3 regions of the Zhongshania aliphaticivorans genome follow, and region 1 is predicted to be linked to each of the others. Evidence: predicted binding sites of a transcription regulator. Region 1 holds the regulator's gene; each other region holds the start of a gene.
What was found. Region 1 encodes sigma-54, which starts transcription at its own class of promoters, with help from an activator protein. Its sites were predicted from a motif close to TGGCACANNNNTTGCNNT; they were not measured.
Positions count from the first base shown of each region.

Region 2: the regulator sigma-54 is predicted to act here: its motif matches at 3,522-3,539, upstream of AZF00_RS00820 (urease accessory protein UreD).
Region 3: the regulator sigma-54 is predicted to act here: its motif matches at 1,211-1,228, upstream of AZF00_RS15275 (formate/nitrite transporter family protein).

Region 1 covers NZ_CP014544.1:3,320,306-3,330,089, forward strand. The annotation lists gene hisD (histidinol dehydrogenase) at 1-425, opposite strand, end outside; gene hisG (ATP phosphoribosyltransferase) at 425-1,081, opposite strand; gene murA (UDP-N-acetylglucosamine 1-carboxyvinyltransferase) at 1,108-2,373, opposite strand; gene AZF00_RS14710 (BolA family protein) at 2,401-2,634, opposite strand; gene AZF00_RS14715 (MlaC/ttg2D family ABC transporter substrate-binding protein) at 2,755-3,429, opposite strand; gene AZF00_RS14720 (KpsF/GutQ family sugar-phosphate isomerase) at 3,622-4,596, shown strand; gene AZF00_RS14725 (KdsC family phosphatase) at 4,611-5,132, shown strand; gene lptC (LPS export ABC transporter periplasmic protein LptC) at 5,134-5,700, shown strand; gene lptA (lipopolysaccharide transport periplasmic protein LptA) at 5,687-6,265, shown strand; gene lptB (LPS export ABC transporter ATP-binding protein) at 6,268-6,993, shown strand; gene AZF00_RS14745 (RNA polymerase factor sigma-54) at 7,136-8,632, shown strand; gene hpf (ribosome hibernation-promoting factor, HPF/YfiA family) at 8,714-9,001, shown strand; gene AZF00_RS14755 (PTS sugar transporter subunit IIA) at 9,035-9,484, shown strand; gene rapZ (RNase adapter RapZ) at 9,484-9,784, shown strand, end outside.
Region 2 covers NZ_CP014544.1:163,623-173,406, forward strand. The annotation lists gene AZF00_RS00795 (carbon storage regulator) at 614-811, opposite strand; gene AZF00_RS00800 (HNH endonuclease family protein) at 838-1,527, opposite strand; partial or broken gene AZF00_RS00810 (YifB family Mg chelatase-like AAA ATPase) at 1,940-2,956, opposite strand; gene AZF00_RS00815 (accessory factor UbiK family protein) at 3,000-3,263, opposite strand; gene AZF00_RS00820 (urease accessory protein UreD) at 3,615-4,517, shown strand; gene ureA (urease subunit gamma) at 4,563-4,865, shown strand; gene AZF00_RS00830 (urease subunit beta) at 4,886-5,206, shown strand; gene ureC (urease subunit alpha) at 5,211-6,914, shown strand; gene ureE (urease accessory protein UreE) at 6,967-7,434, shown strand; gene AZF00_RS00845 (urease accessory protein UreF) at 7,427-8,095, shown strand; gene ureG (urease accessory protein UreG) at 8,128-8,739, shown strand; gene AZF00_RS00855 (hypothetical protein) at 8,757-9,365, shown strand; gene urtA (urea ABC transporter substrate-binding protein) at 9,615-9,784, shown strand, end outside.
Region 3 covers NZ_CP014544.1:3,441,882-3,451,665, forward strand. The annotation lists gene AZF00_RS15270 (bifunctional protein-serine/threonine kinase/phosphatase) at 1-305, opposite strand, end outside; gene AZF00_RS15275 (formate/nitrite transporter family protein) at 360-1,172, opposite strand; gene AZF00_RS15280 (N-acyl-D-amino-acid deacylase family protein) at 1,574-3,451, opposite strand; gene AZF00_RS15285 (TetR/AcrR family transcriptional regulator) at 3,470-4,087, opposite strand; gene AZF00_RS15290 (alpha/beta fold hydrolase) at 4,237-5,139, shown strand; gene AZF00_RS15295 (LysR family transcriptional regulator) at 5,234-6,133, opposite strand; gene AZF00_RS15300 (NADH:flavin oxidoreductase) at 6,250-7,347, shown strand; gene AZF00_RS15305 (DUF3185 family protein) at 7,500-7,691, shown strand; gene AZF00_RS15310 (DUF2254 domain-containing protein) at 7,753-9,021, shown strand; gene AZF00_RS15315 ((2Fe-2S)-binding protein) at 9,106-9,639, shown strand; gene AZF00_RS15320 (xanthine dehydrogenase family protein molybdopterin-binding subunit) at 9,641-9,784, shown strand, end outside.

The sequences.
Region 1 (9,784 bases):
TAGGTCGCTTTTCCGCCCGGCACGTAGAGACCAACGCGCTCAAGCGGGGTGATTTGCTGACCCAGCACGGTGCCATCAGCCTCGGTATAAGACCACGATTCCTGACGCTGATGCTGGTGATAGCTGCGAATGCGCTCGGCGGCTTTTTCTAAAGCCTCACGCACCTCGGCGGGTATCGAAAGTAACGCCGCCTGCAATCGCGCCTGAGGAATCTCCAGCTCAGCAGCGGTGTCAACATCAACGCCGTCAAACTGCTTGGTATAACTGAGCAAGGCAGTATCGCCGTCACTGCGAATAGCCGCCAAAACCCCCGCCACTGTATTTGCAATGGTCGGGTTTGTGGTGGCCTCCCAGTTGAGTAGTGCGGTCAGTGCCGCATCAAACCCCGCATCCACAGACCTCATGCGCCGAATAATATCTGCCATTACACAGCCTCCGATGCAGCTTGGCGAGCCTCCACAGCCGCGGTCAATTTACCGATGATATCCTGAATACTGTGGTGTTTGCGCTTCATTGCCGCCTTATTAACCACTAAGCGCGAGCTAACATCGGCGATCATATCCCGCGGCTCCATGCCATTGGCGCGCAAGGTATTACCGGTATCTACAATATCGACAATCAAATCAGCCAAATTCATCAGGGGCGCTAATTCCATAGCACCATAAAGCTTAATCAGCTCTACCTGAACGCCACGCTCAGCAAAGTGGCGACGGGCGACATTCACAAATTTAGTAGCGACCCGCACCCGACCATGGGGCAGCACTTCGCCAACCCGCCCCGCTGTCATTAAACGGCAGCGAGCAATATTTAAGTCTAGCGGCTCGTACATATCTGCCGCGCCGAGCTCCAGCAACATATCCTTACCAGCAACACCGATATCAGCCGAGCCCAACTTCACGTAGGTCGGCACGTCGGTACCACGAATCACGATAAGCTGAATATGGGCGTGATTGGTTTCAAAAATCAGCTTGCGACTGCTGCTAATATCCTCAAGCGGCACAATGCCAGCCTCGGCAAGCAGGGGCAGGGTTTCTTTAAGAATACGCCCTTTGGTAAGGGCGATAGTAACCGGCTGATCCACAGGTAAACTCCAGGAACTGATAAATTCTAGTTAGCAACCCGGCGAATATCGGCGCCGAGGGCGAGGAATTTCTCCTCAATACATTCATAGCCGCGATCAATATGATAGATTCGGTCGACTAAGGTTTCGCCATCTGCCACCAAACCAGCAATAACAAGGCTCGCCGAGGCGCGCAAATCACTGGCCATCACTGGTGCACCTTTTAGGCGATCAATACCTTTAATCATCGCGGTATTACCTTCAATGGTGATCTTCGCGCCCATACGGTTCATTTCATGGGTTTGAATTAAGCGATTCTCAAAAATTGTTTCAGTAACATGGGACACCCCGTCAGCCACGGTATTCATCGCGGTGAACTGAGCCTGCATGTCGGTAGGAAACCCCGGATATGGCATCGTCTTTATATTCACCGCTTTGGGCTGACGACCGTCCATATCAAGTGTAATCCAATCGGCACCGCTTTCGATCTTAGCACCCGCCTCTTCCAATTTAACCAATACCGCTTCCAGCGTTTCGGGACCAATATCTCGCAGCCGGATCGAACCACGACTTGCGGCAGCAGCCACCAAATAGGTTCCCGCTTCGATGCGATCAGGCATGACCGAGTAGGTACAGCCGCTCAGGCGCTCGACACCATCAATGGTAATGGTTGCTGTGCCGTGACCCGTTATTTTGGCACCCATGGCGATCAGGCAATTGGCCAAATCGACAATTTCTGGCTCACGCGCGGCGTTCTCTAGCACGGTGCGGCCTTTAGCCAGCGCCGCCGCCATCATTACGTTCTCAGTACCACCAACGGTAACCATATCAAACAGTACATGAGCACCTTTCAAACCGCCCTCAGGTGCCCGCGCAGTGATATAACCTTCGTCGATGTCGATGATGGCGCCCATCGCCTCAAAGCCACGCAAATGCTGATCAACTGGCCGACTACCAATAGCGCAACCACCGGGAAAAGACACCTTGGCGTGACCGAAGTGCGCCAATAAAGGCCCCAGCACCAATATCGATGCCCGCATAGTTTTCACGAGCTCATAGGGTGCAGTCGTTTTAGTGGTCGTAGAACCATTGATTTCAACGCCGAGCCGCTCATCAACAATAAGCTCGGTGCCCATGCTGCGCAGCAGTGCAATCATGGTGGTCACGTCGTGCAAGTGCGGGAGATTGCGGATCAATACCGGCTCACTGGACAACAAGGTGGCGGCAAGAATCGGCAGCGCCGCATTTTTAGAACCGGACACGCGAATCTCTCCGGCCAAAGGGCCGCAGCCGCGTATAAGCAACTTATCCATGAAATCTCCTGGAAAGTCCCGTCAGCCTCAGGCTTGGGCTTCCTCGGGGGTAATAGCTTTAATATTAATGGCGTGGAGTGAACCGTCGCGTATCCAATCGTTGACTGCAGCATAAACCAATTGCTGGCGCTTAACAGCGCGCAAGCCAGCAAATGCGGCACTCACAACCCGAACATCAAAATGACTGCCGTCGCCGCTAACAGCCACGTCACTCTCGGGAAAGTGCTCTGAAAGGCGCTGTTCGATATGGTCTGTTTGCATGACAATTCTACCTGTATTCTTCACTTGCGATATCAAGCGCGGAATTGTACGCAATTGCGGTCAACATGGCGAGACGAATACCTAAACACGCATTCATCCCTCGCCATTAAGACACTAAGCTTATTTTGTCGCCTGCTCTTCCATCACCGCTTGCGGTGCAACTGTCCAGTTAGCAATAACCTTGTCGATATCACCATTGTACTGCTTAACCGCAGCATCAAACTGATTCTGGTAAATACGACCTAAGTTCAAGCCTTCTATAACCACATTGCGCAACTTCCAGCTGCCATCAGAGCCTTGACGAAGGGTATACATAACCTGATAGGGCTTGGCGCGCTCACCATAGATATTTTGACGCACACCAACGCTGCCCGATAAATCGGCGTCATCGGCTAACGGCAATACTTCGATACGATTGCCATTAAAACCAAGCAGGCCTTTGGCGTAGGTATTGATTAAGCCGTCTTTAAAATTATTGGTAAAACGCATCACCCGGTCGCGAAATTTAGCGCGCTCAGCATCCGTCTTCAGGCTCTCGTAATAACCCCGGCTGCCATATTTACCCATTATGCCCCGCGCGAAACTCTGAAAATCGACAACCTCATCCATTATTCGGCGCACTTCACCCGTAAAACGCTCAGGGTCTTTATCTACATAGCTGCGCGCACCTTCGATAACCTTCACCAGCTCTTGGGTAGTATCAGCCACCACTTCGTAGGGCCCCTTCTGCTCCGCAGATACCTGCACTGATAGGCCTACAGCCATAAATGCCGCCAGTAAAATTCGCTTAAACATATCATTCCCTCAATAATTTTTAACCGCACAAACACGGCACAACACTGCTAACTGCTAGCTTCGACCCTCTTTTACGGAAATGTCTCCCGCATCGGAGGTCAGCTAATCCTGTTATTTTGTCACATTGGAAATTATCATAGCTAACATTAGCCCCCGCTTAACGGGCAATTTCAATAATTCAGGTAATCCCGAGTGACCAATAGCACATCATATACCAGCTCAGCGCTGCGCGTTATCCGTATGGAACGGGATGCCGTTGCCGTCCTCGCCGACCGCATAGACGAAAGTTTCAGCCAAGCCTGCGACATTTTAATGGGCTGTAAAGGCCGCGTCGTGGTTACCGGCATGGGCAAGTCGGGGCACATCGGCAATAAAATTGCCGCCACCCTTGCCAGCACCGGCACCCCAGCTTTCTTTGTTCACCCCGGCGAAGCGAGTCACGGCGACCTGGGCATGATTACCGCTGGCGATGTCGTCATTGCGCTCTCCAACTCCGGCACTACCGGCGAATTAATCACTATTCTGCCGCTGCTTAAGTTACTCGCGGTACCCGTCATCGCGTTAACCGGCAATCCAAACTCAGAGCTCGCCACCACCGCAGATGTGCATTTAAACGTCGGGGTGGCCGAGGAGGCCTGCCCATTAAACCTCGCACCAACGTCCAGTACCACCGTCACCTTAGTGATGGGGGATGCCCTCGCGATCGCCCTATTAGAAGCGAGAGGCTTTACTGCCAATGACTTCGCCCTATCCCACCCCGGTGGCGCGCTGGGCCGCAGACTGATCCTAAAAATCGACAGTATTATGCACACCGGCGACAGCATCCCCAAAATTAGCTTAGGCAGTGCACTCAGCGGTGCCCTACTGGAAATGAGCAGTAAAACGCTAGGCATGACCACCGTGGTTGACGACGCTGGCGTGCTTGTCGGCATTTTTACCGACGGCGACCTGCGCCGGGCCATTGATCGCGGTATTGATATACATAAGTGTCCCATCGATGACATTATGACCCGCAATTGCCGCACCATTAAGCCCGGCACCATGGCCGCTGAAGCCCTGCGCATCATGGAAGATAATAAAATTACGGTATTGGTCGCCGTCAATGAAGACGGTCAACCCGTCGGCGTCATCCACACTCACGACCTGCTCAAAGCAGGCGTTGCCTAGGAATCTGCAACACCATGAACAGTGTTATTGAGAAAGCAAAAACCATCAAACTCTTGGCGATGGATGTCGACGGCGTGCTGACCAACGGCAGCCTGTACTTTGGCAATAGTGGCGAGGAGATGAAAGCATTTAGCATTCTCGACGGCCTCGGCATTAAACTACTGCGCGACGCGGGTATTAAACCGGCCATTATCACTGGTCGCTGCTCCGAACTGGTTAAGCGTCGCGCCGGTGAACTCAAAATAGAGCTAATTTACCAAGGCCGCGAGGACAAACTCGTCGCCTTAGAGGAGCTGCGCGCTGATCTCGGGCTTGAAATGAGTGAAATTGCCTACGTTGGTGACGATCTACCCGATCTTTCTGCTATCCGCAAAGCTGGCCTAGGGATTACCGTTGCCAATGGCCACGAGTTTGTCGCTCGCCACGCCGACTGGCAAACCCGCGCCGCGGGCGGCAGCGGCGCTATTCGCGAAGTCTGCGAGCTAATCCTTACCGCTCAAGGCAAACTCAATAGCGCGCTGGAACAATACCTCTGACATGAAGCAAATCAAATTCACTGTCTTCTCCGTGCTGTCGGCCATCACCGCCATGGCCGGTATTATTGTCTACCTAACGCAATTCAGTGAAAGTGGTAAGCTGAGTATTGTTGAGCGTTTTGAGGCGGTTCCCGATGCCGACTCTCACCTCACCAAAGTCGACGGCATTAAATACAGCCGCGATGGCGAAATCGCCTACAAATGGCGGGCAAGCAGTGCGGAGCGATTAATTTCCGATGGCTCAATTTCATTGCAAGACCCCTTTTATATCGGCAATATCGCAGACCAACGACCGTGGACGGCCAGCGCTAAGACCGGCAAGCTATCTCAAGACGGCGAACAATTAACCCTGCTCGACACCGTACTGGTAAAAGATTTAATCCGACAGGCACAAATAACGACCGAGTTACTGCAAATAAATTTAGAGAGCAGCGAAGTGAGTACTGACCAGCCACTGACCCTATCATTGCGCAATGGCAAAACTCATTCACTCGGCATGAAAGCCAGCATGAAAGATGAACGTGTTGAACTCCTTGATCAGGTAAAAGGCCATTATGACCCTATTTAAAGCCGCGCTCGCCATCACGCTTACCCTGAGCGTTTGCAGCACTGCGCTGAGCTTGCCCGATGACCGCAAACAAGCCATCAATCTGAGCTCCGATAGGGCAATTTACGAAAACAACCAAGGTGTTTATATCGGTAACGTCAATATGAATCAGGGCTCGCTCAAGATCCGCGCCGACAAACTGACCATTATTGAGTCAAACCGAAAAGTTGAAAAAGTGATTGCCGAGGGCAGCCCCGCCTACTTTGAACAACAGCCCCGGGCCAAAGAGGGGGTCGTAATCGCCAGCGCCCAGCGCATTGAATACAGTTTGGCACAAGAGGAAATTCTTCTCCAAAAGAATGCCTCGATTACCCATCAAGGTTCCAAAATCTCCGGCGACCGCGTGGTGTACAGCGGCCGCAAGCAAATGGTGGTGGCCGACGGCGGCACCACAGAAAAAGAGAATCGAGTAAAAATGACCCTCCAACCCCAAGCAATCCCTGACGGCGACTTGCCTGGCGGTGACGCCAACAACACGACGACCAAGCCCACCCCTGACAACGCCCCCAGCGGAGAATCGCGCTAACCATGCCAGTTCTGCAAGCCAGCAATCTCGCCAAGGCCTACAAGGGCCGCGAAATCATTAAAGATGTGTCGCTCACCATTAGCAGCGGCGAAATTGTCGGCCTACTCGGCCCCAATGGCGCAGGTAAAACCACCTGCTTTTATATGATTGTTGGCATCGTTAATGCCGACAGGGGCACGATCCGCCTCGATGATCGCGACCTAACCAAACTGTCAATTAATGGCCGCGCCAAAAACGGAGTGGGCTATTTGCCACAGGAAGCGTCAATTTTTCGCAAACTGACCGTCGCCGATAATATTATGGCCATCCTCGAGACCCGAAAAGACCTCAACCGTACGCAACGCAAAGAAAAATTAGAGGCTCTGCTTCAAGAGTTTCACATTACCCATATTCGCAAATCCATGGGTATGGCGCTGTCCGGCGGTGAACGTCGCCGAGTTGAAATTGCCCGTGCGTTGGCCACCGAGCCAAGCTTCATACTCCTTGACGAGCCCTTTGCAGGGGTAGACCCGATCTCGGTGAACGACATTCAAAATATTGTAAAGCACTTGCAAGCGCGGGGCATTGGGGTACTCATCACTGACCACAACGTCAGAGAAACCCTCGATATTTGCGACAAAGCCTATATCGTTGGCGAAGGCCGTATCGTTGCCGAAGGGGACGCCAACACCGTATTAAGTAATCAGATTGTCCGTGACATTTACTTGGGCGATAAATTTACTTTATAAGTTATGCAATGAGTAAATGAGTCGGCACAGGTATTGCAGGAGATGATTGTCCCGACTACACTGAGAGTGAGGCATAATTGTTGCCGGTAGAGTAAAACCTATTACTCGTGTTGCCATCACCCCGTTGTAGAAGCCGCTGCCTATGAAACAATCGCTACAGCTCAAAGTCGGTCAAAGCCTGACCATGACACCTCAGCTGCAACAAGCGATTCGCTTATTACAACTCTCTACCCTCGACCTCCAACAAGAAATACAATCAGCATTGGACTCCAATCCACTGCTTGAAATCAGTGATGACAGCGACGATTTTGAAGTCAATACCGAACCCACATCCGCCGAACCCAAAAAAGCAGAGAAAAGCAGCGACCAAGAGACCGAAGCCCCGCAGCCCGAAGCAGACACTGAATGGGCCGAACGCAGCGACATCCCTGACGACCTGCCGGTAGACAGCCAGTGGGACGACGTTTACCAAACCAGCGGCAGTAGCAGCGGCTCCGGCAGCGGTTCGGCAGCGGAAGACAACGACTACAGCAACGACTATCGCAATTCCAGCGCCGACTCCCTGCAAGACCATTTACGCTGGCAGCTAAACCTCAGCCGCCTATCTGATATTGACCGTTTAATTGCCGACGCCATCATCGACGCCATCGATGACAATGGCAGGTTAACGGTCAGCGCAGAAGAACTTGTCGAAGGCTTTGCCAGTGACGAAATCGAAATCGAAGAGTTCAATGCGGTTTTACATCTTATTCAGCAATTTGATCCACCGGGCGTAGCCGCCCGCGACCTGCAAGAGTGTTTATTGATTCAGCTCAAGCAATTACCCGCCGACACCTATTTAGTTGAAGAAGCCCGTCTTGTCGTGAGCCAATATATGGCGCAATTGGGCAATCGCGACTATAACCAGATAATGCGTCGCTGCCGCTTAAAAGAAGATCAGCTTCGCGACATCATAAAACTGGTGCAATCGCTCAACCCCACACCGGGTGACAGCATTGGCGCCGACGAAACTGAATATGTCGTCCCCGATGTGTTTGTAAGCAAAAAGGACGATCGCTGGCTGGTGGAGCTGAACCCTGATATTGCACCCAAAATTCAAATTAACGCACACTACGCGGCACTGGCCAGAAAGAGCAGCAATAGCAGTGATAACGACTATATCCGCGACAATCTGCAAGAAGCGCGCTGGTTTATCAAAAGCCTACTCAGCCGCAATGAAACTCTAATGAAAGTCGCAACCAAAATTGTTGAATACCAACGCGGCTTTTTAGAATACGGCGAAGAAGCCATGAAACCCCTGGTTTTACACGATATTGCCGAAGCGGTTGGCATGCACGAATCCACGATTTCACGGGTAACGACCCAAAAATACATGCACACCCCAAGAGGCATTTTTGAGCTTAAATTCTTCTTTTCCAGTCATGTATCAACCGACACCGGCGGTGAGTGTTCATCGACCGCTATTCGCGCGTTAATTAAAAAGCTGGTGGCGGCAGAAAACCCCCGTAAACCGCTAAGCGACAGTAAAATTACCGACTTACTCGGCGATCAAGGCATTCAGGTTGCCCGCCGCACCATTGCAAAATATCGAGAATCACTGGTTATTCCGCCCTCAAACGAGCGGAAACGACTGGTATAGTGGCAGTGCCCCTGTTACGGTCATTGTCGTCATACACGCGCCGTGAGGCGCTAGTTATTTTCAGCGATGAAGGAGCAAAATATGCAGATTACTGTTAGTGGTCACCACGTTGATGTTACCCCGTCTCTTCGCGATTACGTCAATACCAAGCTCGGCAAACTTCAACGACACTTTGACAACATCACTAATACCGACGTCACCCTGTCAGTAGAAAAGCTGATCCAAAAGGCCGAGGCCACCGTGCACGTCGCCGGCGCCGACCTATTTGCCACCTGCGAATCGGAGGATATGTACGCGGCGATCGACAGCCTGACCGACAAACTCGATCGACAATTAATTAAACACAAAGAAAAAACTCTCGGCCGCTAAGGCCCTTGACCTAAACCACTGTTGCAAGAAACCATGATACTCAATTCCATTCTCACCTTAGGACGCACCCACAGCGGTGCGTCCATTACCAGTAAAAAACGACTTCTTGAATTCATTTCAGCCGGTATCAGCGCCGATAATAGCGAATTTGACGCCGATGAATTATTTAATGAGCTCTTGGCCAGAGAAAGACTGGGCAGTACCGGTATTGGCCACGGCGTCGCTATTCCTCATTGTCGCAGTAGCCGCTGCACCGCGATCACCGGCATGCTCCTCAAGCTAGAGCAAGCCATCGATTTCGAAGCGGTAGACGACCAGCCCGTCGACTTGGTGTTTGCTCTTATCGTGCCAGCAGAAGCCCACGACGAGCACCTTAAAGTCTTAGGTGCGCTTGCCACGGCCTTCAATGAAGAAAGCTTTCGCAGTGAGCTGCGCAGCGCCACGTCTGACCAGGCCCTCTTTGAGCGAGCGCTACAAAGCTAATGGAACTCATCATCCTCAGCGGGCGCTCAGGTTCCGGCAAAAGTACCGCCCTGCATCAGCTGGAAGATGAAGGCTTCTATGCCATCGACAATTTGCCCGTATCTCTACTACCCGAGCTGGTTCGTGAGCTGTCACGAAGTCCACTGAAAGTGCACCAGCACGTCGCCGTATGCATCGATGCCCGCAACGCCCAAGATGGCCTAGCACGCTTCAAAAGCCTGTGCGATCAGGTCAAACAATACGCCCACCTTCGAATCGTCTTTCTCGACGCCGGTGACGACAAACTTATCAAGCGGTTTA
Region 2 (9,784 bases), 1.0 Mb from region 1:
GGTTTGTGGACTCTTTTGGCGTTTGGGTCTTTTCTTTGGGAGAGGCCCGTCCTCCTTTTCTTTGGTGTTTCTCTTTTCGGTCGTTACTTACCCATAATACTTCTCCTTTGGTTGGCGTTGCTTTTGCTTCTTTGTGTGTCTTTATAACTAAAAATTCAAAAAGGTTATAAAAAATCATTTTTTAGAATAAAAAGGTATTATGCGTAAATATATTTGTGTAGTATATTGAAAAAGACAATTCTACATTCATTGATTTTAATTGATGGTAGCGGCGAACACTAGGGAAATTTCTGTCTGTCGGAAGGATTAGTTCTTTCTGAGGTGTTAGTGGTGGGGCTTCTTGACGGTAAATTGTATTAAAATCAATGTGATAGGCTTGAGTTAAGACCTGCCCCCCTCAAGTCGAGCAGATATTTTAAAATTACACAGCCAATTACCCCAATATTTCGCTATAGGGTTAAACAAGTCTGCCAATTCTCTAGGAATTGTCGTGTAGGGTCTGGAGTTTAACTACAAATTAAATCTAAAAATATCAATATAAAACAATAAGTTATCAATTATTCTTGCAGCTAAATTCGTAGTATTTACAAGGTGCTGTGTATATTGCCGTCAATCACTCTGGCTCAAACTCAACGTCTGGCAGTGGGATATTGGCTAATGAGCCATCAAGTAATTCAGTTCTCATTATGGCTACATCATCTGGAGCTTTGATAGAAATTACAGCGCTACCTTTACTGGCTCGCGTGAGAGTAACAACAATATCGTCACCAATATAAAATGATTGTCCGTCTTTGCGGGTAATTGAGAGCATGTCCGTTGCTTCCCTATCAAGTGCCCTTATAGGCAATTAGTTTTCATGTCATTTAGTTTAGCCTTCTCTGGGGCATTCAGGCCAAGGCTATATTTATTTATACCATGCACCCAGCGTTTTAGGTATTCACAATGGTACTGGGTATTTGGAGGCATCCAATCAAGTATGCCTTTAGAGCCTTTTTGCTGATTAATCCGATCATGTACGGCCAATAAGTTTTCAGGATCATTGGCGAATTGTTGTTTCTTAGGCTTTGACCAATTAGCAGCACCATGTTGATGTGCCCACTTAAGAGGAATTATGTGGTCAATGTCGATTTCACTAGCTCTTTTGAGCTCTTTTCCGCTATATGGGTCAATCCATAATCCAGAGGATACATAGCAGCCATTAGGTGAGAGTTTCGGTGGTGTCAGTGATGATAGAGCTAATATTTCATGTCTAGTATTCATACAATCACCGTCATCATCTGACCAATGAGGGTAATCGCTTCTGTTGTATATTTGGCTATATGCTCGGCCTTCTTTCTGGGCTTCTTGGATGGCTCTGTGGGCTTTAGAGTCGCCCTCTGGGCAATCTTCTTGAAAGCACTCGTTATGTCCTATCTTTTGGCCTTGATGCTCGTCAGGGCTGATTAAGGAGCTGCCATCGGCATATCCCAAGAGAGGTGCAAGCATTAACCAAAGGGCTAATTGTAGGGCTGTTATTTGATGTCGCAATTTTCCCACCTTTGTATATTGAAACCAAGTAAATACTGTATAAATATACAGCCAATGATTTCTCTAAGATACCAATTTAACGCTTGTATGGCGACACTCGAAGAAGGCAAAGAGCCAAGGTTTAACGTCGTGCCAGTAAAGCTCAAGAATGGCGACTACAGGAGGGTTAAGTGGTTAGGCTACATCGACCTATGTGATGCACAAAACCTTGCTAATGCTAAGCCTGTGAAGCTTCTTGTGGCGTCATATAGTGTGTCTGTATCTCCATACCCTAAGTGGATACACCTCAAAGATGGAGAGGCTATTCAGGGGTGTTTAACTGTTAATGGTGTGTATTGCATTGCCGAGGGTGGTTCTCCAAAAGTGATATAAAACAACAGTTTAAATGTGTTTAAGTTATTCATTGTTAGTGTGCATTTATCTGAAATCGAGCCGGGAAGGTTAATTGTTGGGTTGCTCTGGAGATGGTTACCTCCCCAGATTCGATGGGTTCGCGCAGTACTTCCAGTACTTTGCGGGGGTATTCGGGCAGCTCATCTAAAAATAATACGCCGTGATGGGCCAAGGAAATTTCACCGGGACGCGGATAGCTGCCACCGCCAACCAGCGCCACGCCCGAGGCGGTGTGGTGGGGCGCGCGAAAAGGCCGGTTTAGCCGCAGTGGCAGTCCGGCGACCGACTGCACAGTCGCAATTTCTAAACGCTCAGTTTCGTTTAAGGGCGGCAAAATACCTGGTAGGCGATTGGCAAGTAAGGTTTTTCCTGTACCAGGTGGGCCGCTAAGTAAAAGCGAATGACCTCCCGCCGCGGCGATTTCCAGTGCCCGTTTGGCGCCCACTTGGCCCCGCACTTCGCTGAGGTCGGGATAGTGCTCGGCCAATTCCGCGGAATCGTCGGTGCTGGCATAGGGCAGGGCTTGCTGGCCGTGAAGGTGGGCAACTACCGCGAGCAAGGAGTGGGCCTCGCGAATATCGCTGGTGTCGAGAATACTGGCAAGGCCAGCGTTGGCGGCGGGCAGTATCAGGCTGTGCCCCGCCTCTCCAGCTTGCACAGCAGCGGGCAGCGCGGCATCTACCGCGCGCAATTCACCGCTCAGCCCAAGTTCGCCAATCAGTTCGCAATTGGCCAGTGGTGCGGTCGGCAATTGCCCAGAGGCGACCAAGATTCCGATGGCGATAGGCAAGTCGAAACGGCCGCCTTCTTTGGGTAAGTCGGCGGGGGCAAGGTTAACGGTGATACGACTAACCGGAAATTCAAAGCGTGAGTTAACGAGGGCCGAGCGCACTCGGTCGCGGCTTTCGCGCACGCTGGCCTCGGGCAAGCCAACAATATTAAAGGCCGGTAGACCTCCAGATAAATGGACTTCTACGGTGACCAGTGGCGCGTGCACGCCGAGCTTGGCGCGGCTGTATACGGTAGCGAGGGGCATGTCTTCATCCTTGAAGGCGGCGCTATTCTTTGAAATACAATGTTTAGGTATTGCTGCCGGTTTGGTTTGCTAATTGCTCAGTTAATTCCGCGAGCTGTTTCTCCAGTGTCTCTAATTTGCTGCGCGTGCGATTCAACACAGCGACTTGGGCGTCAAATTCGGCGCGAGACACCACGTTTAAGCGGCTGAATCCGCCCTGGAGTAACACCTGCACTTTCTCTTCGATGTCCTGCTGAATTTCAGGACCATTGTTCATCAGCTTGCTGGCCTGTTGCGCCAGCTGAGCAATAAAATCGGGTTTAGCCATGGATCGTTACCTCGTTGATTGGCTAAGTGTATCGTTTATTGGCGATGCATGGGAGATGTGTGGCGCCTCGCGCTAGCTAAATGCTGGACGGGAGACGGGAGACGGGAGACGGGAGACGCAAAGGCAAGTCGGGTTTAGATTTTATCTTAGCGTTTACCGTCTCCCGTCAAGCATCTCCCTCTTGCCGGCTTAATAATGGTGCGTTTTTGGCAGCAATCAGATCCGATTTGGCGCAGTGCTAATAAAAACGCACAGTGATGGTACAGATATTGCTCTTAACTAATGTAATGCGTTGAGCTTTTAAGTGTTCGGCGACTGCAGAAATTGACTTTTACTAATAAGGAATTGCCGTTGACGGCTATAGCTACCGTAAGCGCTGGGCTTGCCGACACCTTATCAGCGACACCGCCGACCAAGTCGTGGCCAGCGGCGATTGAGTTGGGTTTGCGCGCAAGTATAAATCGCACTGATTTGGTGCGAATTTTACACAAGGGGCCATTGCGGGTGCAGCGCCCTTTTTATCCTGAGGGAGATTGCTGTCATGTCTATCTCCTGCACCCGCCTGGCGGCATAGTGGCCGGAGATACCTTGCGGGTGGCGGTGAGTTTGGATGCTGGCGCGCAAGCGCTGTTGACCACGCCCTCGGCGGGCAAGGTGTATCGCAGTGATTTGGCGAAAACGGCGCAGTCTCAAGGCGTGAGCGCTGATGTTGCCGATGGCGCCTGTTTGGAATGGCTGCCCCAAGAAACCATTGTATTTGAAGGCGCTGAAGCCGAATTGAGTAATCACTTCGCTCTGCAGGGCAATGCCCGTTTATGTGCATGGGATATTGTGGTGCTGGGCCGCCGCGCCAGTGGCGAAGGTTTCGCGCGGGGTCGTTGCCTGCAAAAAATCGACATACGCCGCGACGGCAAGCCACTATTAGTTGAACGCACCGAATGGCTGGGGGGCAGCGCCATGCTGGATGCGCCTTGGGGTATGGCTGGCGCCTCGGTGAGCGGCAGCTTTTTCGCGACGATGATTTGCGATCAGGCCATGATGGATAAATTGCGCGAGGGCCTCACTAAGCTTGCTGAGCAAAATGCTTGGTTGGCGGCGGAGTGGGGCTTATCGCAAAAGCGGGATATTTTTTTAGCGCGCTATTTGGGTGATTCGCCGGAGCAGTGCCGCAAAGGTTTTGCGTGGCTGTGGGCGCAGCTTCGACCGCAATTTAATGGCCGCGAGGCCTGCCCGCCGCGGATTTGGAACACTTAAGTAAGCATCGAAATGAGAGTTAATTAAAAACAGGATGACACCGCCATGGAATTGAGTCCCAGAGATAAAGATAAATTATTACTGTTTACCGCCGCACTATTGGCCGAACGCCGCATGGCCAAGGGCCTGAAATTAAATTACCCCGAGTCTATCGCGCTGATTTCGGCGGCGGTAATGGAAGGCGCTCGCGAAGGTCGCACGGTAGCCGAGATGATGAGCGCGGGGCGTGAAGTGCTGACCAAAAATGACGTGATGGACGGCATTGCCGAAATGATTCACGAGGTACAGGTGGAGGCAACCTTCCCCGACGGTACCAAGCTCGTTACCGTCCACAATCCTATCGTATAAACAGGCATAACGGAGCACTTATGATTCCCGGAGAATTAATCGCAGCCAAGGGCGATATTACCCTCAATGCCGACCGCGAAACCTGCGTGATTGATGTGGCCAATAGTGGTGATCGGCCAATACAGGTTGGTTCGCACTACCATTTTTTTGAGACCAATCCTGCGCTAATTTTTGATCGCGCGGCGAGTCGCGGTTTTCGTTTGAATATTGCGGCGGGCACGGCTGTGCGTTTTGAGCCTGGTCAAAGCCGTCAAGTAGAGTTGGTGGCGCTGGCGGGCAAGCGCGAAGTGTATGGTTTTCGTGGCGATGTAATGGGCGCCCTCGACAAGCAAGGAGCATAAATAAATGGCTACGATAGATCGCCGCGCCTACGCGGATATGTACGGGCCCACAGTGGGCGACCGCCTGCGTTTGGCTGACACCGAGTTGTGGATCTCGGTAGAGAAGGACTTCACCACCTACGGCGAAGAAGTGAAGTTTGGTGGCGGCAAGGTCATTCGCGACGGCATGGGCCAGAGTCAGTTAGGCGGCGCCCATACCCCAGACACGGTGATTACTAATGCTTTGATATTAGATCATTGGGGCGTGGTTAAAGCCGATGTGGCGATAAAGGCCGGTCGAATTTGCGCCATTGGTAAAGCCGGTAATCCCGATATACAGCCCAATGTCGATATTATTGTTGGTCCCTGCACCGAGGTGATTGCCGGTGAAGGTCAGATCTTAACCGCCGGTGCCATCGATTCGCACATCCACTTTATTTGCCCTCAGCAAATTGAAGAGGCCTTGATGAGCGGCGTGACCACCATGATAGGTGGTGGCACCGGCCCCGCGACCGGCACCAATGCCACCACCTGTACGCCGGGTGCTTGGCATATGGGCAAAATGCTGCAAGCCGCCGAGAGCTTTCCCATGAACTTGGGCTTTCTCGGCAAGGGCAACGCCAGTTTGCCAGATTCGCTGGAAGAGCAAATTAAAGCCGGTGCCATGGGCTTAAAGCTCCACGAAGATTGGGGCACCACCCCAGCGTCTATCGATTGTTGTTTAAGTGTGGCGGACAAATACGATGTGCAGGTCGCAATTCACACCGACACCCTAAATGAGTCGGGCTTTGTCGAAGATACCCTCGCCGCCTTTAAGGGCCGCACCATTCATACCTATCACACCGAAGGCGCTGGTGGCGGTCACGCGCCGGATATTATCAAAGCCTGCGGCGCGGCCAATGTATTGCCGTCATCGACCAATCCGACGCGGCCCTATACGGTGAACACTGTGGACGAGCATTTGGATATGCTCATGGTCTGTCATCACCTTGATCCCAATATTCCCGAAGACGTGGCCTTTGCGGATTCCCGCATTCGCAAGGAAACCATTGCCGCTGAAGATATTCTGCATGACCTTGGCGCCTTCTCGATGATTGCCTCCGACTCCCAGGCTATGGGCCGAGTCGGCGAAGTGGTGTGTCGCACTTGGCAGACTGCTCACAAAATGAAAGTGCAGCGCGGTCCGCTGGCAGAAGACAGCGCAGATAATGATAATTTCCGCGCCCGTCGTTATATCGCCAAATACACGATTAATCCGGCCATTGCCCACGGTATTAGCCATGAGGTGGGTTCTATCGAGGTAGGTAAGCTTGCCGATTTGGTGTTGTGGAAACCAGCATTTTTCGGCATTAAACCCGCCATGATTATTAAAGGCGGCGCCATTGCCGCTGCGCCCATGGGCGATCCCAATGCGTCGATTCCCACCCCGCAGCCGGTGCATTACCGGATGATGTTCGGCGCCTATGGTAAAGCCTGCGTGCAGACTTCGGTGAGCTTTGTGAGTCAAGCGGCGATTGATGCCGATATTGGCACAGCGCTGGGTTTAGACCGGCCCTTGGTCGCGGTGAAAAACTGCCGCAATGTGACCAAGGCCGATATGGTCTTGAACAATTATCAGCCGGTGATGGAGGTCGACCCCGATACCTACGAGGTGCGTGCCGACGGCCAGCTATTAATTTGTGAACCCGCTACCGAGCTGCCCTTGGCCCAGCGCTATTGTTTGTTTTGATTTGCTGGTTCTAATTAGTTGAGAAAAATTAATTTTAATTTGGAAGTAAGTGATGCTTGAGTGTTTTGAGGTAGCAAGTGAGGGCCAGGGTTTAGCGCCAGAAATGAGTATTGTGCTGAACTATCAAGATCGGCAGCGTAGTCGTTTTCGCGGTAAAACTCGCTGCGGTCAGGATTTGTCTTGGTATATTGAGCGGGGCCAGGTGCTTGCCGATGGCGATATTTTAATCGCCAAAAATGGCGAGCAAATATCGGTGGTGGCGGCTAAAGAAACTCTGTCGCTGGTTCACACTGACGACACCCTATTGTTTGCGCGGGCCGCCTACCACCTAGGCAATCGTCATGTGCCCTTGCAGATTGATGCGGGGGAATTGCGCTATCAGCACGACCATGTGCTGGACGATATGTTGCGCGGCTTAGGCTTAGACGTTCAAGTTGGCGAAAAGCCCTTCCACCCCGAGAACGGCGCCTACCATAATAGTGGCGCGGGCAGTATTCACAGCCACCATCATCATGACTAGTCCATTACTGCATTTAATGCATCTCGTTAGTCCTGCCTTGCCGGTGGGGGCTTATGCCTACTCTCAGGGTTTGGAGTATGCGGTTGAGCGAGGCTGGGTTAAGAGTTTGGCGGGCGCAGAAGATTGGATTGGCGAGGTGTTAAGCCACAGCTTGGGTGGTTTAGATTTACCTGTCTTACAGCGTTTGCATACGGCATGGCAGGCTGGCGTGCTGGACGATGTCGCCTATTGGAATGACTATTTACAGGCGGCGCGTGAATCCAAGGAATTGTTATTAGAAGACGTGCAAATGGGCGAAGCCCTGCTGCGCTTATTAGTCTCTCTAGAAGTGCCCAATGCCTTGGCTTGGCCCAAAGGCGTGGCGGTAAGTTTTGCCACGGTATTCGCCTTGGCGGCCCAGCATTGGCAAGTTAATAGCGATGACGCGCTCAGCGGTTTCGCCTGGAGTTGGTTAGAGAATCAGGTGGCGGCGGCCATTAAATTGGTGCCGCTAGGGCAGACCGATGGTCAGCGCTTATTGTTGGCTTTAATGCCGAAATTGGAGACCAGTGTGAGTGCAGCGAAAACACGCGACAGCGATGATCTCGGTGTTGGTTTGCCGGGTTTGGCAATGGCCTCGGCTCAGCACGAAACCCAGTATTCACGTTTGTTTCGATCATAGAATTTGTTATTCATTATTTGTGGAGTATTTATATGAAAAAGCCTGCATTGCGGCTTGGTATTGGCGGCCCAGTAGGTTCTGGGAAAACCGCCCTAGTTAAAACCCTGTGCGCCGAGTTGCGCGAGCGCTTCGACATCGCGGTCATCACCAACGATATCTACACCCGTGAAGACGCCGAGTTTTTGCTGCGCCACGAGGTGCTGGATCAAGAGCGGATTCTCGGCGTGGAAACTGGCGGCTGCCCCCATACTGCAATCCGCGAAGACGCCTCGATGAATTTGTCAGCAGTGGCTGAGCTCAGTGGCCGCTTTCCCGATTTAGACTTAATCATGATCGAGAGCGGCGGCGATAATTTAGCGGCAACCTTTAGCCCCGAGTTGTCGGACTTAACCATCTATGTGATCGACGTTTCAGCGGGGGATAAAATCCCCCGCAAAGGCGGGCCGGGTATTACCCGCTCAGATTTATTGATTATTAATAAAACTGATTTGGCTCCCTTGGTGGGTGCCGACCTCAATGTAATGGATCGCGATGCCAAGCGCATGCGTGGCGACAAACCGTTTATTTTTAGCAATTTAAAAGACGGCAGCGGCGTTGCCGCAATTGTTGATTTTATTGTTGAGCAGGGCATGCTCGGCGCTTGAATTAAAGGGGAATGAGTATGTCGCCTTTGTTTAGTGTTTTATTCATCGGCTTTGCGGCGGGGGTGGTGCATGCTTTTGACCCCGACCATCTCGCCGCAGTGGGCGGTATGAGCGGGCGTGATAAGGGCCGTTACAGCTTGCGCTTTGCGTTGCATTGGGGGCTGGGGCATGGGCTGGCCGTCCTTGGCGTGGCCAGTGCGGTACTGCTGGCGGGCTCGGCAATTCCCTACGATTTCAGTGCCACTGCCGAGGCCTTGGTTGCGTGGATGTTGATTGGGATTGGTCTCTTAAGTTTTTACCATTTATGGCGCCAACATCAGCATCATGATTCAAAACAGGGCGTTCGTCGGTCTGCTGTTTGGGTAGGGCTGATCCACGGTAGTGCGGGCTCTGCACCCTTATTGGCAGTGATTCCTGCTGCGGGTTTGGCTAGTCCCTCGCTTGGAATGGCTCATGTTTTACTTTTTAATTTGGGGCTGATTGCTGCAATGACGGCGGTTGGCTTGGCCTTGCGTGGTGGCTTTGCTTTCTTGGGGCAGCGTCACCATCACATGCAGCACGGCCTGCAGACTTTATCCGCAATGTTTGCCATTGGCTTCGGCTTTTCTTTATTGCTCAGTCATTGATTTTTAGATTGTATTTCTTTGGTGCGCACGCACAATTATTGTGCGGCGTACTGCACGCGGATAAGGCTGGCAGCGTAGCGCTATGCTAAATCATTGCGCTGCTTTTCTCGCTAAGCCCCGCAAACTAAGACTTTCCCCTGATTGGCACCAATTCTGCTAGCACCTCTTGGTAGATTTACCAGGGTCCGTTGAGCAATCGCAATGCGATTGAATTAATTAGCGGTATAAAAATAGAGTTGGGAGCGAAGTATGAAAACAAAATCATCCATCAAGGCTTTCGCCAAACACAGCAGTATAGTGTTGGCGGCAGCGACCTTGTCGCTAAGCGCCTCGATTGCCCAGGCGGCAGACACCATCAAAGTCGGTGTTTTGCACTCTCTATCTGGCACCATGGCGATCAGTGAAACCACACTGAAAGA
Region 3 (9,784 bases), 120 kb from region 1:
GGACTGTTTTGGGTTTGGGCATAAAGCCAGGCGTTGCAGGCCGCCAAGACTTTTAAGGCCGAGGTTTTAACTGACCAGGCGTCGCTGGTGCAGTAATAGTCACTTAAAAAGGTTTTTACCGCGGTCTCACTCGCCACTTGGCTTACTTGACTGCTGCTAATGCCATCGGCAATCGCGACCGCAATACCCTTGGCACTAAGTTGCGCGTCAGTAGGGATCAGCAGGCCGTGAAAATCCTGATTCACTTGCTTTCGCCCAGCAGCGGAACACTGGCCCACAGAAACTTTTAGCAACTTAGCTTTCATAGAAAAGCCCCGCGTTGTTAGACGCGGGGAGCTCCAGTTAATAAATGGTGGTGGTTAAACCAGTTTACGCTCTGGACTAGTTCTAACATGAGTCAGGTAAAGCGGTAAACCAACCAGCAAGAAACCACCAGCCAGATTCCCTAATACCGTAGGAATTTCATTCCAGAACAAATAGTCAGCAATAGTAAATTCGCCACCCATAATCATCGAGAAGGGGAACAGGAACATATTCACAATTGAGTGCTCAAAGCCCATATAAAAGAACAACATAATTGGCATCCACATCGCCGCCATTTTGCTAGAGGCAGAGGTGGAGATCATTGCGCCAACGACGCCCATAGACACCATCCAGTTACAGAGCATGCCGCGAATAAAGATCGTAAACCAGCCACCCTCGCCATGGGCCTTGTAACCAAGGGTCCGCGACTCACCAATACTGCCAACCTTAGCGGCCAAAGCGCCGCCGTCAGTGTTATAACCATAGGTCAGAATAAAGGAAGCAAAGAAGGCAACTGACAAGGCCCCAGCGAAATTGCCAATAAACACCAGCCCCCAATTACGCAACATTTGCTTTACGGTACAGCCCGCGCGCTTATCAATAATAGCTAAAGGCACAAGGGTAAATACACCGGTGAGTAGATCGAATTTCATTAGGTACAGCATGATGAAACCAACCGGGAAGAGCAGCGCGCCTACCAACGGGTTCCCCGTTTTAACGGTTACAGTTATCGCAAAGAAGGCGGCAAGCGCCAAAATAGCACCCGCCATATAGGCCCTTACCAAAGTATCTCTGGCCGACATGAAGATCTTAGATTCTCCAGCGTCAACCATCTTTGTCGCAAATTCATTGGGTTCGATATAAGCCACTGCGTACTTCCTCTCACAAGTTTTTTGTTACAAGTGATACAGCAAATAACGAACCAACTCACACACAAAACACTAAGCTATTGTTTTAAAATAAGAAATTTGAAATAAAACAAAAAGCCCAAGCTAGAAGCACCAAAAAATTGCATTACTGCCCTCGGTAAAAAAATAAGGCTTACATCGACACGCACAATTAAAGTGCGCCAACAATACCCAGTGAGTACTTAGGGTGCGGTGCGGCGGCAACTGCGCTACTCGCACCAAGCCCGCAGACCGGTGGCATGTAAATACGACAGGGCCTCTGCTCGGTCTATAGCGCGCAAACGAGTTCAATATTGAACGCAGAGCCAAAATTGAATCTCTACGCCAACACCGTCACCCTAGCGAACGCGGGGGCCTTATCCTTAATTTGCTACCGCTCTAAGCAAACGTCCCATCGGCTTTTTACCAAACTGACCAGAGAATTCATCATTTTCCCAGGCGACATTGCCCGCAATCATGACCAGCGGCACAACACCATCAGAGCGATTCACTAACTGCTCGTGATTGTATTCAGCGCGGAACTGGCGAATAACGTGGGCTTCACCGTCGTAATTCGCGAGGGCCTGTGGGTCGACCAAAATTAAATCTGCAACATCGCCTTCGTGGATCGTGCCGCCTTTAACACCAAAGAGATCGGCGGCGTCTTTCGTTAGTCGCTTCACCATATACGAGACGTCTTTATCGCCACCGCTGGAAGCAAGTTTGAGGCTGCGCAAATTAACATCGTAGAACGCCATATTGGTCAGATGTGCGCCGCAGTCGTTAAAGCCCGGCATAAGCAGCGGGTTCATTATTAATTCTCTGATGGTCTCCGGGTTGCGGTTAGCGGTGACCGTGCTCCAGCTGAGGTCAAGGTCAAAGCTACGCAATAACTGCAGCATAAAGTCGGCTTCGTCGCTGATCCAAAAGAAGTCACGGTTAATAAGCTCCTTTTCTGCTTCGTTGCAGCCACTGGGCGTCTCACCGCGTTTGATCGCGATGATCCGGTCGAGCAGGTGCTGCATATTCAAACCCACCCAGTTCTCAATCGGGCAGCCTTCGATGGTCATATCACTTAAGTTGCGGTTGAAGGCATAATCTTCCAAATTGAGAATACGTTTTAGCCTCGCCACGCTCCAGCCATGCTTACCCTTTAGCCACATCGCCCTAAACGCTTTAATGTAATCGGCGTCATTCAGGATACGCAGCCGCGCGCCGCGATCTTCCATATCAGTTTCATTTAATTTTCGCAGTTCGGGAATTTCTTCTGAAAGCGGCGTTACTGCACCATCTGACCAAACTTTAAACGGTGCACCCAAGGCTTGTAGATGAAAATCGCCGCGGAGAAATTTAGAATTTAAAACTTTACTAAGCAACTTCGCTAAGCGTAGAAGTTTCCGGTTGTTCGCCACATCTAAGGCAGCGACTACCGTGGTTCGCAATGGTCGTTTATGCAGCCTGCCACTGGTCAACAAAAACGTTTTTAAGGTGTTAATCGCACTGTCTTTTGGTGGTGTTGCCTGCCATACCGCGCCGTTGTCGCGCACGATCTGGGTTAATGCTTTAATTTCTTCGTATTTGGCAAATTGCGTGGGTATGGTTTTTTCGCAATTCGGCTGATTAGCCAAGTAATGAAAGGGCAAGGCATCGGTCGAAAAACCCGCGTAACCCAGTCTAAGCGCAGCGCTCAAGGTAGTTTGCATGGCCTTTAATTCACTGTCACTTGGGTCGCGGCTAATACTGGCATCAAAGCCCATGGCATCAATACGTAACATTGAGTGCGGAAATAAGGTGACGACATTGGGTCCGAGATTTAGCTGCTCTAGATGTTCCAAATACGCTTTTGGTGAGTCCCAGTAAACTTTGTCTGCGCAGCTACGCAATAATGACTTTGGTAAGTTCTCGACCCGAGCAAAGCAATCGACGATGGGGTCTATATCGCCGCTGCGCTGATTGCCGAACGCCAAACCTAAACTGCAATTCGCGATAACAACCGAGGTCGTACCGTGCCGCACCGACTCGGGTAAACCGGGCGCGACTTCGAGCTCTAGATCGTAGTGGGTGTGAATATCAAACAGCCCCGGCATCAGCCATTTGTCACTGCCGTCGATTACCCGCGCCGCGCCCTCCGCATCGAGATTTTTACCTCTTGCCACAATTTTACCGTTGGCTATGGCAATGTCTTCTACAACCGCGGCTTCACCGCTATTAAAGATCTTTGCATTCTGAATCAGGGTGTCGACTATCACTGATGAACTCATGGCTTATTATCTCTATTTTTATAAGTTATCAAAATAACTGGCGAGCATGGCTGCGCCCAGTTGTAATGTAAGGGCTTTCGATTGCCTTGGGCGGCCAAATACCTGGCGATGCACCAAGCCCTCTGCCATGGCAAATAGGTTAAAGGCAACGGCATCGGCGTTTTCAATATTGAAGCGATTCACAAACATCAGTACGCGGTCGTATAGCATTTTTTCGCCCTGGCCTAAAATTTCGGCCAGTTCCGGATCGAGTTCTTTGCGCTGCTCTAATATTTGATGAAGCTCAGGTGCTTGCTCATGAAAAGCATAGATAAGCTCCAAAACATGGTGAAAAATCCGCTCTGTCGCACCTGGCTTTACCCCGCCCTTTTCCACTTTACTACTGAGTTCAAGAAACTCGGTCGCCGACGGCACCTGTTGATAAAGCTCTTCCATGCGCTGCTTCGCTATGACGCGGAGCATGTCTTCTTTATTTTCAAAATACTGATAAAACGTACCCGTTGCGACGCCCGCTTTGCTTGCCACGGTCTTTGCCGTGGTGTCGTGATAACCATGACTAACAAAGCACTCGCTCGCCGCGGCGATTAAGGCGGCGCGCTTTTGTTTGGCTCTGGCTTGGCTTGGCATAGCTTTCATTAAGTGACTCTTAATCTCGATTTGAACGGGGTATCAAACGGTTAATCTAAGCAATATAGTCAAAACTTGAACCAGACGTCAAGTTCAGCTTTAATGGCCAAACATTAGTCCACTCTATTTTCGTAATGCATGGTGATATTGGGGTAAACATGAACACTCAAAATAAAAGCAATTTAAAGACAGCCCTTGCCAGCTGGAAGGCCAGCGGAGAGTGGCTGGAACTCAAAGGCCATCAAATATTCGTTAAAGACGAAGGCCCGAGCGACCTCCCAGTATTACTACTTATCCACGGTTTTCCCACTTCAAGCTGGGACTGGTATGGCATATGGGATACGCTAAAATCACGCTTTCGGCTAGTCACCCTAGATATGCTGGGCTTTGGCTATTCAGATAAACCCAATGTACGTACCTACTCCATTCATGGCCAAGCCGATATTGTTGAGGCACTGGTGGCCGCCAAATCTTTAGATCAGTTTCATGTATTGGCTCACGACTACGGCGACACCGTGGCCCAAGAGCTATTGGCAAGACAGCAACAGGGTGTCGGCGCGGGTACATGGCTGTCGTGCTGCTTTTTAAACGGCGGTTTATTTCCTGAAACACACCGCGCCATATTGACCCAAAAATTACTACTGAGCCCTTTAGGCCCACTGTTAAATAAGCTATCCGGCTATAAGCAGTTTAGCGCGCGATTCAGCTCCGTATTTGGCGAGCAAAGCAAACCCACTGAAGAAGAACTCAGGATCTTTTGGGCCCTCATTAATGAGAAAGACGGAAAGCATATATTTCACAATTTAATTACCTATATGCGGGATCGCAAACAACATCGCGAACGCTGGGTAAACGCCCTGCATAATTCCACTATTCCGCTCGCCTTAATCAATGGCTCGGTAGATCCCGTCTCTGGGGCACACATGGTCGCACGCTATAAAGAGCTAAAATGTCGTTTAGATTATTTAGGTGAATTGGCGAGCATTGGCCACTACCCTCAGGTCGAAGACCCTGCCGGTGTCGTTCAGCATTTCATTAACTTCATTGACGGCAAAAAATAAGTTTTTTTGAGTAAGAGTTGCAGTTTCGTCTGGGCGAGTATAAATGAGCAAATTCATGGAACCACCGAGATGAGTAAGCGAGCCGCCCTCCAACCTACTGCAGATATTCCTTAAAATAATCCACCGCCACCTTAATTTTAGGCACAGTGTATTGCGGCTGCTGATACAGCATATAAATACTGCCCGCTGGGTGATTGGCCGTCGTCGATAAGGTTTCTGGCAGCGGCACCCACGCCAATCGACCATCGGCGATTTCTTCAGCAATACTCCAGCTCGGCAACATCGCCAAGCCCTGGTCGCTTAGTAGTGCCTGACGAATAACACGAATGCTATTGCTGATTTGCGCGGTGCTGATATCTACCCGCTGCCATGCGCCCCGCGCCTCGACATGCCAATGCCATATTTGCGCGGGACTGCGATACACCAGAGCGCGGTGAAGGCCCAGCTCGGCGATGGTTTGCGGCATGCCAAATTTATTAATATAAGAACGAGATGCGCACAGGCGGTGGGTATTATCGACAAGGCGGTGGGCGATAATCCGGCCATCCGGTTCGCTGCCGCCGCGAATAGCAATGTCGATGCCGTCGCGCTGGAGGTCGGCGGTGTGATTAGACAACTCGAGATCAATCACTATTTGCGGGTAGCGCGATTGAAACGCCTCCAGCAACGGTAGCAGCCGAACCTCGCCATAATAAGGTAGCGCGCTGATACGCAGCACCCCAGACGGCGCATTTTGATAATTGCCTACCCTGCCCTCTGCGCGGTCTATCGCCGCCAATATGTCTTTTGATTCGCTGAGGTAAATTTTGCCGATCTCAGTGAGGCCAACATGGCGGGTGCTGCGTTTGAGCAGTGCCGCCCCCAGCTCAGACTCCAGCGCTTGAATACTGCGCGACACCGTTGAGACCGGCACGTTGGCGAGCTTGGCCGCCGCGCTGAAGCTCCCCACCTCGGCAATACAGCAGAGGTAGTGCATGGCTTTAAGCTTGTCCATTATTGCGATTCCAGCAAAAGTATTTCGTAATATTAGCTGATTATCTTCTATTTTTGAAAAAGTATACTAGACGGCTAGTGATGAGATGCATTAATTGTTTTATTCGAGGTAGCCACATGAACACCAGCGCTTTATTTACGCCATTCGAACTCGGCCAGCTTAAACTCGCCAACCGCACCGTAATGGCCCCCATGACCCGTGGCTTTTCACCCAATGGCGTACCCACCGCGGCCGTTGCAGAGTACTACCGCAAGCGCGCCGAAGGCGGCGTTGGCTTGATCATTACCGAAGGCACGCTAATTAATCATCCCGCCGCCACCGACAACACCAGCCACCCGTCTTTCTTCGGCGAAGAGGCACTGGCCGGCTGGAAAAACGTCGTTGAGGCGGTGCACTCTGTTGGCGGGAAAATTGTGCCCCAAATATGGCATGTCGGCTCTACACGTAGCGCCGGGAGCGGCCCAGTGCCCAGTGCGCCAAGCGCCTCACCCTCTGGCTTGGTCGCGAAAGACAAAAAGGTGTTTGAAGCGCTCACCAGTGCAGAAATTAAAAATTTGGTGGCAGCCTACGCGCAAGCGGCATTTGATGCCAAGCAAATCGGTTTTGATGGCGTTGAAATTCACGCCGCCCACGGCTATTTGATTGACCAGTTTTTCTGGGCTGATACCAATGTGCGCACCGACAAATACGGCGGCAGTCTCGCGGCGCGCAGCCAATTTGCCATTGAGATTGTTAAAGCCGTGCGCGAAAAAGTTGGTGAAGGCTTTCCAATTTTGTTCCGCTGGTCGCAGTGGAAACAGCAAGACTACACGGCGCGGCTTTGCCAAACCCCAGAAGAGTTGACCGAATTTTTAACGCCGCTAAGCGATGCTGGCGCAGATATTTTTCACTGTAGTCAGCGTCGTTTCTGGGAGCCTGAGTTTGAGGGGTCTGACCTTAATTTGGCAGGCTGGACCAAAAAAATCACCGGCAAGCCCACTATTAGCGTCGGCAGTGTAGGTCTCGACCAGGAGTTTACGTCGGCGTTCCGCGGCGAGGGGGCAGGCATTGCCAATATCGACAATTTGCTCGAAAAAATGGACCACAATGAGTTTGATTTAATTGCAATTGGCCGGGCCTTGCTTGCGAACTCCGATTGGGTGAACAAGGTGAAAAATGCACAGCTCGATAAGCTTAAACCTTTCACTATAGAGAATGTCGGACAACTAAGTTAGTAAGCCAGCGGCGTTAGCCCTCGACTTGGCTTTGAGCGGGCTGATAAAGCCAGCCTGCCACGGCAAGCACCTTTTATAGGTGTTGTTAATGCCTAATATGTGTTTATGTACACACTTTAGTTACGCTATTCCTTATAGAAAGTGGTGTGAATATGAATAATAAAATTATTGGTATTGTACTCGTCGTGGCCGGCGCTGCTTTGGCGATATGGGGCTACAACATCTATGATTCGGCAAGCGCTCAAATTGGCCGGGCGCTAAATGGCGACACGCCAATTGAAGCGTGGGCTGGCATGGTTGGCGGTGCCATCTGTGTGTTAGTTGGTCTCACAAGATTAAAGTAAAACAGCTACTCTTAGTTATTGCACTCCTAATTGGAGCCTAAGCTACGCGCGGGAGATTGGGATGGCCTCTATTGTTTCGGCTGATCGCATAAGATTTATCGTCAATCGATTTCGCGAACGGCTTTGGGTAAAACCCTTAGCGGTCTGCCTGCTTTCGATTGCGATCGCCTTCGTCGCCAAATTGGCTGATGGCACGGCCTTAAAGCAGATATTGCCGGTGATTGCGAAGGACTCGGTTGAGTCTTTGCTGTCGGTGATGGCCGCAAGCATGCTGGTCATTGCGACGTTTTCAGTGGCGTCAATGGTGTCCGCCTACGCCTCAGCGGCAAACACCGCGACGCCGAGGTCTTTTCCGCTGGTGGTAGCCGACGATGCCTCCCAGAATGCGCTCTCGACCTTTGTCGGCTCCTTTATTTTCAGCATCGTGGCGCTAACCGCGCTAAAAAATGACTACTTCGGAAGCGCGGGCCTCTTTATTCTTTTTGGTCTAACGGTGTTTGTCTTCAGCATTGTGATCCTGACCTTTGTTCGCTGGGTTGACCGCATTGCCCGCCTAGGCCGGATGGGGTCAACCATTGGCAAAATTGAAGACGCCACCGCTGGCGCTCTTGCGCGACGGCGGAATGCCCCGCGGCTGTGTGGCGTCCCGATCCAGTCTGGTCGTCAAGGACACCCGCTGTTCGCCCCGAGCGTGGGTTACGTGCAACACATCGATATTGCCGCGCTGCAGATATGGGCTGAAGAAAACCAAGCGCGAATTGTGGTGACCGCCCTGCCCGGCACGTTCGCGTCGCCAGATCGGGCGCTCGCGCAGGTCATTACCGCTACCGGTGATAAACCCAAGATCGACTGCGCGGCTATTAGCAAGTCATTCCAAATTGGCAGCAGCCGCCTTTTTGACGACGACCCACGATTTGGCTTAATTGTCCTATCCGAAATTGCCAGCCGCGCGCTGTCGCCCGCCGTGAATGATCCTGGTACGGCAATCGATGTGGTGGGCACACTGCTAAGGCTACTAAGCCAATGGCGCGAACCGGCAACAGCAAACCAAGACCAACGGCCCGTTTACGATCGCGTCGAAGTCGCCGAAATATCCGTGCGCGATATGTTCGACGACGCGTTTACCGCAATTGGCCGTGACGGCGCAGGCCTAGTGGAAGTATCAGTGCGTTTACAGAAAGTACTTCACTCCCTAGCGTCAATCGGCGACGCAGAGATGCGCACGGCTGCCGAGTATCACCGCCAACTGGCGTTAAAACGCGCAAAAATTGCTTTAACCGTCGAAGAAGATTGGATCGCGGTTCGCGACGCGGCAAAGCCGACAGCGTAGCAAGTAAAACGCACCTCAACTCAAACTGAACTACACTGATTCACAGCGCTTAAGAGCTGCTCAATATAAATGGGGATGGAACGAATGACCACTTTCACACTAAACGGCAAGAAGATCTCCTCAAGTGCACCGGGAGACACCCCGCTACTCTGGGTGATTCGAGATGAATTTGGCCTCAAGGGCACCAAATTCGGTTGCGGCATTGCCATGTGTGGCGCCTGCACCGTACATATGAACGGCAATCCGATGCGCTCTTGCTCGCTGCCGCTGGCCGCTGCAAGCAACGCTGACATTCGCACCATTGAAGGCTTAGAAGCCCGCCACCCGCTACAAAAAACGTGGGTAGAAGAGCAAGTACCCCAGTGCGGCTACTGCCAGTCTGGTCAAATCATGCAGGCCGCCGCGCTGTTGGCGAATAACGCCGATCCCACGGATGAAGAGATTGTTCAATATATGTCGGGGAATTTGTGCCGCTGCATGTCTTATGTCCGTATTAAGCGTGCCATTAAAAGTGCTGCCCAAAGCAGCGACGGTGTCATTCAAATATATGACCCGAAGCGGCAGACGGTGGTCGACAATAGCCTCTCGGCGCAAACTGACGAACAGGGAGTAAGCTAAGATGTCACGAATCACGAATGACAAAAATGCAGACTATAGCCGTCGTCAGTTTTTGATCGGCACTACAACCGCCGGACTAATGATGGCCTTTGCCCCGAGCGTCGCGCTAGCCGGCAATACACCCGCGTCTGCGCGCCTACAAAAC